Regions from separate parts of the Pseudomonas sp. LBUM1656 genome, predicted to be linked through region 2. Evidence: predicted binding sites of a transcription regulator. Region 2 holds the regulator's gene; the other holds the start of a gene.
What was found. Region 2 encodes sigma-54, which starts transcription at its own class of promoters, with help from an activator protein. Its sites were predicted from a motif close to ANTGGCATNNANNTTGCTNT; they were not measured.
Positions count from the first base shown of each region.

Region 1: a site for sigma-54 is predicted at 1,833-1,852, ahead of flgB (flagellar basal body rod protein FlgB). Genes of this name have one in related genera too.

Region 1 covers NZ_CP166800.1:4,787,605-4,794,213, forward strand. Annotated here, with positions in the region: gene flgE (flagellar hook protein FlgE) at 1-163, opposite strand, end outside; gene flgD (flagellar hook assembly protein FlgD) at 195-920, opposite strand; gene flgC (flagellar basal body rod protein FlgC) at 936-1,379, opposite strand; gene flgB (flagellar basal body rod protein FlgB) at 1,383-1,790, opposite strand; gene cheR (protein-glutamate O-methyltransferase CheR) at 2,151-2,978, opposite strand; gene ACA072_RS21590 (chemotaxis protein CheV) at 3,025-3,957, opposite strand; gene flgA (flagellar basal body P-ring formation chaperone FlgA) at 4,040-4,801, shown strand; gene flgM (flagellar biosynthesis anti-sigma factor FlgM) at 4,955-5,281, shown strand; gene ACA072_RS21605 (flagella synthesis protein FlgN) at 5,330-5,797, shown strand; gene ACA072_RS21610 (flagellar brake protein) at 5,890-6,609, shown strand, end outside.
Region 2 covers NZ_CP166800.1:1,008,328-1,014,936, forward strand. Annotated here, with positions in the region: gene ACA072_RS04330 (HPr family phosphocarrier protein) at 90-365, opposite strand; gene rapZ (RNase adapter RapZ) at 381-1,238, opposite strand; gene ptsN (PTS IIA-like nitrogen regulatory protein PtsN) at 1,241-1,705, opposite strand; gene hpf (ribosome hibernation-promoting factor, HPF/YfiA family) at 1,718-2,026, opposite strand; gene ACA072_RS04350 (RNA polymerase factor sigma-54) at 2,101-3,594, opposite strand; gene lptB (LPS export ABC transporter ATP-binding protein) at 3,867-4,592, opposite strand; gene lptA (lipopolysaccharide transport periplasmic protein LptA) at 4,592-5,140, opposite strand; gene lptC (LPS export ABC transporter periplasmic protein LptC) at 5,127-5,699, opposite strand; gene ACA072_RS04370 (KdsC family phosphatase) at 5,707-6,231, opposite strand; gene ACA072_RS04375 (KpsF/GutQ family sugar-phosphate isomerase) at 6,231-6,609, opposite strand, start outside.

The DNA.
Region 1 (6,609 bases), 2.7 Mb from region 2:
CGGTCTTGCTGCCGGTACCCAGGCGCGTGGCCGAATACACGTCTTCGAATTCTGCACGGGACGATTTGAAACCGGTGGTCGCGACGTTGGCGATGTTGTTGCCGGTCACGTCCAGTTGTTTGTTGGCTGCATAGAGACCGCTAAGGCCGATATTGAAAGACATATTCCACTCCTTTGTGCCGTGTTAGTCGGCTCTATATACCAATGGTCTGTACTTTGGACAGGGCAACACTGCCCAGGCCTGCCAGGTTCAGCATCAACTCACCGCCGGTCTGGCTGATGGTCACGCTGTTGACGGTTGCCGGCAGGAAAGTCACCAGCGAGGTCGCCTTGCTGTCGTAAGTCGCGGTGGCGGCAAATTTGTAAGTGCCGGCCTTGGCCACTTCGCCCGCATCGTTCTTGCCGTCCCAGATGAAGCTGGCGTTGCCGGCTTTCTGGCTGCCCAGATCGATGGTGCGGACCACTTTGCCATCGGCGTCGGTGATCTTGACCATGACTGGATCCACCGATGCCGGGACAACGGCCGTGCCGTTGAAGCTCTTGGAGGTATCGACAACCGCTGTGTCGGTCTGCGCGACCACCGAACGGCCCACCAGCGAAGACGCTTGCAGCGCCTGCGAGGAGTTGTAGTTGCCGGCAATGCCGCTGACGGTATCGTTCAGCGTGGTGATGCCTTCCAGGCTACTGAACTGTGCCAGCTGAGCCACGAAATCACCGTTGTCCTGCGGCTCAAGCGGGTTCTGGTTTTTCAGCTGGGTGACCAGCAATTGCAGGAATGCATCCTTGCCCAACGCCTTTTTGCCGGTGGCGCTGTTCGTCGCCGAGGCCAGGCCGTCGCTGCTGGTGTTATTGGTCTTGACCGAAGAATTGGCCAGGACGTCCTTGATGTTCACGCCGCTGGTGGTATCGGTAACACTCATCTGAGTCGCCCCTTATCACTGACCGAGGGTCAGGACCTTCTGCATCATGGTTTTGGCGGTGTTCATCATTTCGGCGTTGGTCTGGAACGAACGACTGGCGGAAATCATGTCGGCCATTTCTTCGACGACGTTGACGTTCGGGTAGTAGACGTAGCCCTTGGCATCGGCGGCCGGATGGTTCGGCTCGTAACGTGCGTCCAGGTTGCTCTGGTCTTCGACCACGCCCAGCACTTGCACGCCTTGACCGGCGGCGTCCTGATTCTGGAACAGCGAATCGCTGCCGCCGCTCTGGCCGCCCTGGAACATGGTGGCGAATACCGGGTGACGGGCGCGATAGGTCTGGTCGATGCTCGACGAGACGGTTTCGGCGTTGGCGATGTTCGAGGCCACGGTGTTCAAGCGCGTGGTCTGAGCGCTCATGCCGCTACCGGCAATGTTGAAAACACTGGATAGGGACATGAATTACTCTCCGCGCAGGGCTGACATCAGCCCTTTGAATTTGCTGTTGAGCAGGGTGAAGCTGGCCTGGAAGCCGACGGCGTTTTCCGCGTAGTTCGACTGTTCCAGTTGGGCGTCCACAGTGTTCTGGTCGATCGACGGCTGCATCGGCGTGCGATACATCAGCGACTCGTCGCCATTGCCCAGGCCTTCGGCCTCGATATGACGGTTGTTGGTCATGTTCAAGGCAAACGTGCCGCCCTTGGATTTCTCGTTCTGTGCGGCGAGCACCTTGGAGAACTCCAGATCCCGAGCCTTGTAGTTCGGGGTGTCGGCGTTGGCGATGTTGTTGGCCAGGACTTCGGCACGCTGGGCGCGGAAGCCCAAGGCTTGTTCGTGGATACCGAGCGCTTTATCGAAGCTGATGCTCATGTCGGGAAACCTTCGGGTGACCTGATTTTTCGTAACAGAGACATAGCAAGCGGCGTGCCAATTCAAAAAAGCCCGGAAACCGGGGCTTTGCGGGCGGTGGCAAGGCGGCAATGCCAGAAAAGCGGCAACCGATTTCCGCCGCCTGCCGCTTTTCTGCCGCTTGTCACTGGCAACGACTATCCAAATGTGGGAGCGGGCTTGCTCGCGAATACGTCGTGTCAGTCGACATCTGCATAGCCTGACCCACCGCTTTCGCGAGCAAGCCCGCTCCCACAGGGGATTGAGGTGTTCTAGGGAAATCATCAGGCACAAAAAAACGGGAGCCGATGAGGGCTCCCGTTTTTTGATGCTGCCAACCAATCACTTCGCCTGGTAAATGATCCCCGGGCTGCACTGGACCATCTGGTAATGATCCGGCAAACCGTTCAGCGCCTCGGAGGCGCCGAGGAACAGATAACCGCCCGGCTTGAGCGTGCTGTGAATGCGCAACAGGATGTCTTTCTTCACCTCGGCGGAGAAGTAGATCAGCACGTTGCGGCAGAACACGATGTCGAACTTGCCCAGGGCCGCGTAGCTGTCCAGCAGGTTGAACGAGCGAAATTCCACGCGGCTCTTGATCGGCGCCTTGATGGCCCAGCGTCCTGGCCCTTTCGGGTCGAAGTAACGCTGAAGGCGCTCGGGCGACAGACCACGGCCGATGGCCAGGCTGTCGTACTCGCCGGTCTTGCAGTTGGTCAGCATGGTGCCGGACAGATCGGTCGCGACAATTTGCGCGCCCATCTTCAACTGGCCCATGTTGACGCGCTCGAACTCGTCGATGGACATCGACAGCGAATACGGTTCCTGACCCGACGAGCACGCCGCCGACCAGATCCGCAGACGCTGACCGGGAGCCGCCTTGATCGCTTCGGGCAGCACCTTGTTCTTCAAGACTTCAAACGGATAGGTGTCACGAAACCACAGGGTTTCGTTGGTGGTCATGGCATCCACCACCATCTCGCGCAAACCGCTGCGCGGCTGGGTCTGGATGCGCTGAACCAGCTCACCCAGGGACTTGATGCCTTGCTGCTCCATCAGTTTGTTGAGACGGCTCGAGACCAGGTACTGCTTGTTTTCACCGAGCAAAATGCCACAGGCTTTTTCCAGGAATACCCGGAACTGTTCGAAATCCAAATTACCCGTAGACAAAGATGCCGCCTCTTAAATCGTGTTAACCACCAGGGGCAGAAGGCCCCTAGCTGATATCTGCTGCTTTGATCCGGTCGACTACCCGGGATGCCAGGTCATCAGGACGGAACTTGGCAAGGAAGTCATCCGCACCGACTTTCTTGACCATCGCCTGATTGAATACACCCGACAACGAAGTATGCAGGATGATATGAAGCTTTTGCATGCGCGGGTCGTTGCGGATCTCGGCCGTCAGGGTGTACCCGTCCATTTCCGGCATCTCGATGTCGGAAATCATCATCAGGAACTCTTCTTCCGGCTTCTTGCCGTCATCGACCAGCTTGCGCAGGTAGTCCAGCGCTTGCCTGCCGTCGTTCAACGCCACCACTTCGACGCCGACCGTCTGCAGGCAACGGGTCACCTGCTTGCGCGCCACCGACGAGTCATCGACCGTCAATACCCGCAACGACAACGCCTTGTGCTGGGTTTCGACATCCACTACGCCGACCGAAATCGCTTCCGGTGTCGGCGCGACTTCCGCCAGCACTTTCTCGACGTCGATGATTTCGACTAACTGATTGTCGACCCGAGTCACAGCCGTCAGGTAATGATCGCGTCCCGTGCCCTTGGGTGGCGGATGAATCTCCTCCCAGTTCATGTTGACGATGCGCTCCACCGATCGCACCAGGAAACCCTGGGTCTTGGTGTTGTACTCCGTGATGATCACGAACGGGTTGCTTTGATCTTTAAGTGCGCCGGAGCCTGTCGCCATCGCCAGATCAAGAATCGGAATGGTCGCCCCCCGGATATTTGCCACACCGCACACGACAGGACTGGACTTGGGCATCAAGGTCAGTTTGGGGCATTGCAGCACTTCCCGAACCTTGAACACGTTGATCCCATACAGCTGCTGGCCGTCGAGACGGAACAACAACAGCTCAAGGCGATTCTGCCCAACCAGTTGCGTGCGCTGGTTTACCGCATCCATTACACCAGCCATGCACAGACTCCTACACCAACGCTTAAGTGTGTTGCGACGCACATTTATTGCTAAACGGCACGGCGCTTGCTTTTTAACTCTTATGAACACAGAACCGACATTTTTCCGACGCCTGACATCAACTTCCCGCAAATGGCTTTGCGCGATGTCGGCCGTTTGCCTGTTCAACGCTGGCAGCCCTGCCCTTGCTGACGCGGTTACCTTGCCTGACATGCTTATCGGCGTCACTCAGGGCTTTCTTGAATTCACCGTAGAGGACTATTTGGCCACCAGTCAAACGGAAGGCCGCTACGAAATCGAGGTCAACCAGCTCGATCCGCGACTGCGCATGCCCATGTGCGACAAGGAATTGACAGCCACCCTGGAGAGTCCGGCGACCCCGATCGGACGGGTCACGGTCAAGGTCCGCTGCGACAGTACGTCCCCCTGGACGGTCTTCGTACCCGCTCAAGTCCGCCTGTTTCGGGACGTTGTCACGACCACGCGGCCGCTCAAGCGCGCTGGGGTCATCGAGCCCGGCGATGTCATGCTGCGCGAGCGGGACATCAGCCTGATCAACCAGGGTTATTTCACCTCCATGGAACAGGCCATCGGGCAGAAACTTACCCGACCAACGGTTGCCAATCAGGTGCTGACGCTGGTTCATCTTGAACAGGCGGAGGTCATCAGCAAGGGCGATCAAGTGGTGATTACCGCCCGCAGTGGTACGCTCAGTGTGCGTATGCCGGGCGAAGCCCTGTCCAACGGCGGCCTGCGTGAACAGATTCGGGTGAAAAACCTCAACTCCCAGCGGGTCATCAAGGCGCAAGTCATGGCGCCGGGCCAGGTGGAAGTAGCCATGTAGAACGATCTGAGGGTGAAAGATGGCGCGCCGCCCGGCTGTTCCCTAAACTGTGCCAAGCGCTGGCGCATGCAAGCTCATTGATAAATGGGCCTAAAGTTTTCGCAGGGAGAGCCGAAAACATGGCAAGCGTCCAAATACCCAGAGGTTTTTATCATGGTCATCGATTTCAGCCGTTTGAACAGTTCCTCATCACTTACCGGTAGTACGCGTACCAGCACCGCGAAGGAAACTGCCGAAACCGGCAAATCCGCGCCGCTGAATACCCCGGCCGAACAGGCCAGTACCGCCAAAAGCGGGGAATCGGTACACCTCAGCAATGAGGCTCAACAGTTGCAGAAGGTCACTGACAAGCTGCGTGATCAGCCTGCCGTCGACAACGCCCGCGTGGCGGAGTTGAAAGCAGCGATTGCCGATGGCAGCTATAAAGTCGACAGCAACCGTGTAGCCAGCAAACTGCTCAACTTCGAAGCCCAGCGCTAGGCCACGGCCTGCGCCAGGCTTTTGGACGCTTAAACCCCAAGGCCAGCCATGCACGACACTAATTTACTGCAACTGATCACCGACGATTTTGCTCCAGCACACTACTTGCTGGAGTTACTGCAAACCGAATCCATCGCTTTGCACGGTCGCGACATGCCGCTGCTCGAAGATATTCTGGCGCAGAAACAGGCAATGATCATTCTGCTTGAACAGCATGGCCGCAAGCGCAGCGAAATCCTCGCCAGCCTGAACCTGCCGACCAATCGTAACGGCCTGGAGCAACTCGCCAGCCAGTCGAGCATCGGCGATCAGTTGCTGGAACAGAGCGACAAACTGACCGATCTCCTGGCTCAATGCCAGGCGGCCAACGTCAATAATGGCCAGTCGATCCTGGTCCAGCAGGCCGCCACGGCCAATCAGCTGAAAATCCTCACCGGCGGCGAACCGCCAGCGCTTTACGATGCCCGCGGATCAACCTCCATGCTCGCGAAGCCGCGCCCGCTTAGTCAGGCTTGAGCCTGTTAATGAGCACGCTCTATCAAGACGCGTCACATGCTGGCAGTATGCTGGCAAGTCGCAGTCAAATTTTGTCTGGAGAATGATGAACCGTGTTCAATGCCTTAAACGCGGACGATGCTCCGCAGCCACCCAAGGTGCTATCCACGCCGATGGAGATCGCCGGTAGTCTGCGGCAGCTGCAAGAGAGCCACGACCCGCTGATCATCACGTTCCACGAACGCAGCCAGCGCTTCCAGAGCTATCTGGTGGACGTCGACCGTGACGGCAACCGCATTGCCCTGGACGAAATGGTGCCTCGCGACGGCGAACGTTATCTGCTGGCCGGCGAACCCTTTCGCGTTGAAGGCTTCCACGACGGCGTGCGCATCGCGTGGGAAAGCAACGGCCCGCTGACCATCGATGAGTCCGGTGATCGCTGCTATCGCGGCACCCTCCCCGATGAAGTGGTCTACCACCAGCGCCGCAATGCCTTCCGGGCTGCGTTGAAGCTGGCGCAACTGGTCGATGTCGAACTGGGCGGCGAAAAGCTCAAGTTCCCGATCAGAGGCAAGCTGCTGGACATTTCCGCCACTGGCTGCAAGCTGCGCTTTGAAGGTGACATCACCCCCCGGCTGCAACTGGGCCAGGTCTACGACCGCTTTATTGCCGACCTGCCCTTCGGCAGCATGACCGCACCGGTAGAATTGCGTTACTTGCACTTCGAAGAAAGAATCTCCACCACCTTCGCCGGCATCCGCTTCCACAACATGAGCGGACTGGTGCAGCGCCAGGTCGAACGGTTCGTCTATCAGCTTCAGCGTGAAGCGCGC
Region 2 (6,609 bases):
GCAGCCTCGTTTCACTCGACAGCTCCTACAGGCCTACGCGGATCCCTGTAGGAGCTGTCGAGTGAAACGAGGCTGCGATCTTTTGACTTTTATTCGCCTTCGCCAAAGTAGTCGTTGATCAAATCCACCAATGCCTGCAGCGCCTCATCAGCCTTTTCACCTTCGGTGCTCAGGTGAATCTTTGTGCCTTTGCCCGCCGCCAACATCATCATCGCCATGATGCTTTTGCCATCGACCGTGGATTCTGGCGTGCGTCCTACTCTGATCGTGCAGTCCTTGAACTCACCGGCAACACCGACGAATTTTGCCGAAGCGCGCGCATGCAGGCCCAGCTTGTTGATGATTTCGATTTCCAGAGCAGGCATCGCGATGTGAATCCTTTAGCTGAGGTCGCGGTGGCGAACCTGGACGTTCTTCAGGGATTGTTGCAGGACCTGGCCCAGACGTTCGGTCAGGTAGACGGAGCGGTGATGCCCGCCAGTGCAGCCAATGGCAACGGTGACATAGGCTCGGTTGCTGGCGGCAAAGCGCGGCAACCACTTGAGCAGGTACGTTGAGATGTCCTGGAACATCTCTTCGACATCCGGTTGCGCCGCCAGGTACTCGGCCACCGGTTGATCAAGCCCGGACTGCTCGCGCAATTCGGGCTTCCAGTAAGGGTTGGGCAGGCAGCGCACGTCGAACACCAGGTCGGCATCCACCGGCATGCCACGCTTGAACCCGAAAGATTCCACCAGGAACGCAGTACCGGCTTCAGGCTGGTTCAACAGGCGCAACTTGATGGTATCGCGCAGCTGATACAGGTTCAGGTTGGTGGTGTTGACCTTGAGATCGGCCAGGTCGGCGATAGGGCCCAGTAACTGGGTCTCGTCTTGAATCGCCTCGGCCAACGAACGGTGCGCAGTGCTCAGAGGGTGGCGTCGACGGGTTTCCGAAAAGCGTTTGAGCAACGTTTCTTCATCGGCGTCCAGATACAGCACATCGCATTTGATATGCCGACTGCGGACTTCTTCGAGTAATTCGGGAAACCGCGACAGGTGACTCGGCAGGTTGCGCGCGTCGATGGAGACGGCAACCAGCGGTTGTGCCAGTTCGGTATGAATCAGCGCGCGCTCGGCCAGCTCCGGCAGCAATCCGGCGGGCAGGTTGTCGATGCAGTAGTAGCCGTTGTCCTCGAGAACATCGAGTGCGGTACTTTTACCTGAGCCGGAACGGCCACTGACAATGATCAAGCGCATGATTAGTGACCGTTTTGCTCGTCCAGGACAACCTGATACAAGGCTTCATTGCTCGGGGCGCTGCGCAGTTTTTCGCGCACCTCCTTGCGATCGAGCATGCTAGCGATCTGGCGCAGTAGCTCCAGGTGCGCATCGGTGGCGGCTTGCGGGACCAGCAGAACGAATAACAGGTCAACCGGGGCGCCGTCGATGGCGTCGAAATCGATGGGTGCATCGAGGTGCATCAAGGCACTGATGGGTGAGGTGCAACCCTTGAGGCGACAGTGGGGGATGGCGATGCCGTTGCCAAAACCGGTAGAACCGAGTTTTTCACGGGCGACCAGGCTCTCGAAAACATCCTGCATGGCCAGATCCGGCACTTCGCGATGGATTAGGTTGGCAATTTGCTCGAGGGCTTTCTTTTTGCTGCCGCCCGGCACGTTCACGAGGGAACGGCCGGGGGTCAGGATGCTTTCAAGTCGGATCATGGGTTGGGAGTGTTAACGACCGGTCGCGCCCTGTAGGAGGCTCTGGGTCTTTTCCTTATGCTTTTTGAGTTGTTTATCGAGCTTGTCGGTCAATGCGTCGATCGCCGCGTACATATCAGTATGCTCCGCGTTGGCGACCACTTCATTGCCGGGAATATGCAGCGTGGCTTCGATTTTTTGCTTGAGCTTTTCGACCGTCATCGTGACCTGCACGTTGGTGATCTTGTCGAAATGCCTCTCTAATCGTTCGAGTTTTTCGCCGATGTAGGTGCGAAGAGGTTCGGTCACTTCCAGTTGGTGTCCACTGATGTTGACTTGCATACAGCTTCTCCTTCGTTGCCAGTGCATAAAGCGGCAGGCAGAAATGCCTGCCACTGGAACGCTGTGGCGTGGCTCTACATCAACCGCTTGCGTTCGCTCGAAGGCGCGATCCCGAGGGATTCGCGGTACTTGGCGACGGTGCGGCGAGCCACCTGAATGCCTTGTGCCTCCAGTAAACCAGCGATCTTGCTGTCACTCAACGGCTTTTTCTGATTTTCCGCGGCAACCAGTTTTTTGATGATCGCGCGAATCGCTGTGGACGAGCATTCACCGCCTTCGGAGGTGCTGACGTGGCTGGAGAAAAAGTATTTCAGTTCATATATGCCCCGAGGGGTATGCATGAATTTCTGCGTGGTCACCCGGGAAATCGTCGATTCGTGCATACCCACCGCTTCGGCGATGTCATGCAGCACCAGCGGTTTCATTGCTTCGTCGCCGTACTCCAGGAAGCCGCGCTGATGCTCGACGATCTGGGTGGCTACTTTCATCAGGGTTTCGTTGCGACTTTGCAGGCTTTTGATGAACCAGCGGGCTTCTTGCAACTGATTGCGCATGAAAGTGTTGTCGGCGCTGGTGTCGGCGCGGCGCACAAAGCCGGCGTACTGGGCGTTGACCCGCAGACGTGGCACGGATTCCTGGTTCAGCTCCACCAGCCAGCGCTCATTGTCCTTGCGCACGATCACGTCAGGAACAACGTACTCGGCTTCACTGGACTCGATCTGCGAACCCGGACGAGGGTTGAGGCTCTGCACCAGCTCGATCACCTGGCGCAGTTCATCTTCCTTGAGCTTCATGCGGCGCATCAGCTGGCTGTAGTCGCGGCCGCCTAGCAGGTCGATGTAATCAGTGACCAGACGCTTGGCTTCGGCCAGCCAAGGCGTCTTGGCGGGCAGTTGGCGCAGTTGCAGCAGCAGGCATTCGCCCAGGTTGCGGGCGCCAATGCCGGCAGGTTCGAATTGCTGGATGCGGTGCAGTACGGCTTCGATCTCGTCCAGCTCGATGTCCAGCTCCGGATCGAAGGCCTCGAGAATTTCTTCGAGGGTTTCGTCCAGGTAGCCCTGATTGTTGATGCAATCGATCAGGGTCACGGCGATCAGGCGATCGGTGTCGGACATCGGTGCAAGGTTCAGTTGCCACAGCAAATGGCTTTGCAGGCTTTCGCCGGCCGATGTGCGGGTGGTGAAGTCCCACTCGTCGTCATCGTTGCTCGGCAGGCTGCTGGCGCTGGTCTGGTAGACGTCTTCCCACGCGGTATCGACAGGCAGTTCGTTGGGAATGCGCTCGTTCCAGTCACCTTCCTCGAGGTTGTCCACCGTCGGGGCGGTTTCCTGGTAGGAGGGTTCCGAGACATCGGCGTTGGGGAGCTGTTCGGCTTTGTCGGCCAAGGGGTCGGCGTTATCGAAGTCGTCGCCTTCTTCCTGGCGTTCGAGCATCGGATTGGACTCCAGGGCCTCCTGGATTTCCTGTTGCAGGTCCAGGGTCGACAATTGGAGCAGGCGGATGGCCTGTTGCAGCTGCGGTGTCATCGTCAGCTGCTGGCCCATTCTCAAGACTAGCGATGGTTTCATGGCAGGGGCTTAACACCTTATTCGCCGGCGCACATGCGCCATCCACTACAGGGCGCCGGAGCGCCAAACATAAGCAAATTATATGCCCGAAACTGCAGCGTTTGCCTAGAGCGCTGTAACAATAAAAACTTTTAAAGTCTTATTGACGAGCTGCCCTTGCTGATAGCTGAACATCTTTGAGGCCAGCGTTTGCCTAGAGCGCTGTAACAATAAAAAAATGTTGATTTTTTATCGAGACAAACGCTCGGACAATCAGCCAGACACCTTGGTGCTTAAAGGCGGAACTCGTGGCCCAGATACACTTCCTTGACCAGTTCGTTGGCCAGGATGGTAGCGGAGTCACCTTCGGCGATCAGTTGGCCATCGTTGACGATGTAGGCGGTTTCGCAGATGTCCAGGGTTTCACGGACGTTGTGGTCCGTGATCAGCACGCCAATGCCTTTGGCCTTGAGGTGATAGATGATCTGTTTGATGTCGCCCACCGAAATCGGGTCCACACCGGCGAAAGGTTCGTCGAGCAGGATGAATTTCGGGTTGGTGGCCAGTGCACGTGCAATTTCCACGCGGCGGCGTTCACCACCGGACAGGCTCATGCCAAGGTTGTCGCGGATGTGACTGATGTGGAATTCCTGCAGCAGGCTTTCCAGCTCTTTGCGACGATCGGCCTTGTCGAGTTCCTTGCGGGTCTCGAGGATGGCCATGATGTTGTCGGCCACCGAGAGTTTGCGGAAGATCGACGCTTCTTGCGGAAGATAGCCGATACCGGCCTTTGCACGACCGTGCATAGGCTGGTGGCTGACGTCGAGGTCGTCGATCAATACGCGACCCTGATCGGCCTGCACCAGGCCAACGATCATGTAGAAACAGGTGGTCTTGCCGGCGCCGTTAGGACCCAGCAGGCCGACGATCTGACCGCTGTCGATGGACAGGCTGACGTCACGCACGACCTGGCGGCTCTTGTAGCTCTTGGCCAGATGCTGAGCTTTCAGAGTTGCCATTACTGGGCCTTTTTCTCGTCGGTTTTCGGCTTGGGCTGGATCACCATGTCAATGCGCGGACGCGACTCGGTAACCTTGCTGCCCGTAGCACGCCCGGCGCTCGCCAGCTTTTTCGCGGTGTCGTAGACGATTTTTTCGCCTTGGGTGACGTTGTTGTCCTTGTCGACAACTTTCGCCTTGTCGATCAGCACGACGCGGTTTTGCGAGGCGTGGTACTGGATGGTCACACCCCAACCCTGAACAGGCTTGGTGTCACCGGCCGTTTGCAGTTGCTCGAAGTAGGCGAGGTTGCCCACCGAAGTCACCACGTCGATGTCACCAGCCGCGGTGCGGGTGATGGTCACGGTGTTGCCGGTAACCTTCATCGAGCCCTGGGTAATGATCACGTCACCTTTATAGGTGGCAATGCCATTCTTGTCGTCCAGTTGGGCGTCGTCGGCCTGAATGCGGATAGGCTGCTCTTGATCGTTCGGCAGAGCCCAGGCGCTCACGCTTCCCAGTGCTGCGCCCAGACTGAGCAAAATAGGGAGAGTTTTAACGAGCCTCATACTGTCCTCTTACGTTCGATAGCAGGTGTATCCTGCTTTCTTTCAAGTACGCTTTCATTCCGTTGCCTGTCGATACACCGCCAGCGCCGTCGATTCTAACGGGTTGATCGGTCTGCGCATATTGCTGCTGCGGGAACACCGTCATTCGGGTGGTGGTAATCAGGGTTTTGCGGTTTTTTTCGTCGAAACGCGTGATGCGCACCGAGTCGATCAGCTCGACCTGAGTGCCGTCCGGGTTGACTTCGCCGTGCTCGCTCTGGACGTGCCAGGGAAACTCGGTGCCACGAAACATGTTCAGGTCGGGGTTGGTCAGCAACGTCACCTCGCTCACTTTCAGGTGCTCGACCTTGTCGGACGTCATTTCGTACTGCAATTTGCCGTCCGGCAGGTACTGCACGCTGTGGGCGTTGAGTGCGTAATAGTCGATCGCGGTTTCATCGACCTTGACCACGGGTTTGTCGAGGAAGCGTTCCGGGCTGATGTTCCAGTAGCCGACCGCGGCAAACAGCGCCGCGATGCAACCGAACATCAGGATGTTGCGAATCTTTTTGCTCAGCATAGTGGGCTCACAGGTACGCGGCGTTGGCCGCATCGAGGCGGCCCTGGGCGCGCAGGATCAATTCACAGAATTCGCGAGCGGCACCCTCGCCACCACGGGCCAGGGTGATGCCGTGGGCGTGTTCACGCACGAAGCTGGCGGCGTTTGCTACCGCCATGCCCAGGCCCACGCGGCGAATCACCGGCAGGTCCGGCAAGTCGTCGCCCAGATAGGCGACCTGCTCATAGCTCAGGTTGAGTTGAGCCAGAAGTTCGTCGAGCACCACCAGTTTGTCTTCGCGCCCCTGATAAACGTGAGGAATGCCGAGATTCTTCGCTCGACGTTCGACCACCGGGGTCTTGCGGCCGCTGATGATAGCGGTCTGCACGCCGGCTGCCATCAACATCTTGATGCCTTGGCCGTCGAGGGTACTGAACGTCTTGAATTCACTGCCGTCTTCGAGGAAGTACAGGCGCCCGTCGGTCAGCACGCCATCGACGTCGAACACCGCGAGTTTGATCTGTTTGCCGCGTTGCAGCAGGTCCGTGCTCATTACATTACTCCCGCACGCAACAAGTCGTGCATGTTCAAGGCGCCGACCGGACGGTCTTCGCTGTCGACCACGACCAGTGCGTTGATCTTGTGGTCTTCCATGATTTTCAGGGCTTCGGCGGCGAGCATCTCGGCGCGAGCGGTCTTGCCGTGCGCAGTCATGACCTGATCGATCGTGGCGCTGTGGATGTCGATGCTGCGGTCCAGCGTTCGGCGCAAGTCACCGTCAGTGAAGATTCCGGCCAGTTTGCCGTCGGCTTCCAGGATCACGGTCATGCCTAGGCCCTTGCGGGTCATTTCCATCAGCGCGTCCTTGAGCAACGTGCCGCGCTGGACCTGTGGCAGTTCCTGGCCGGCGTGCATGACGTTTTCGACCTTC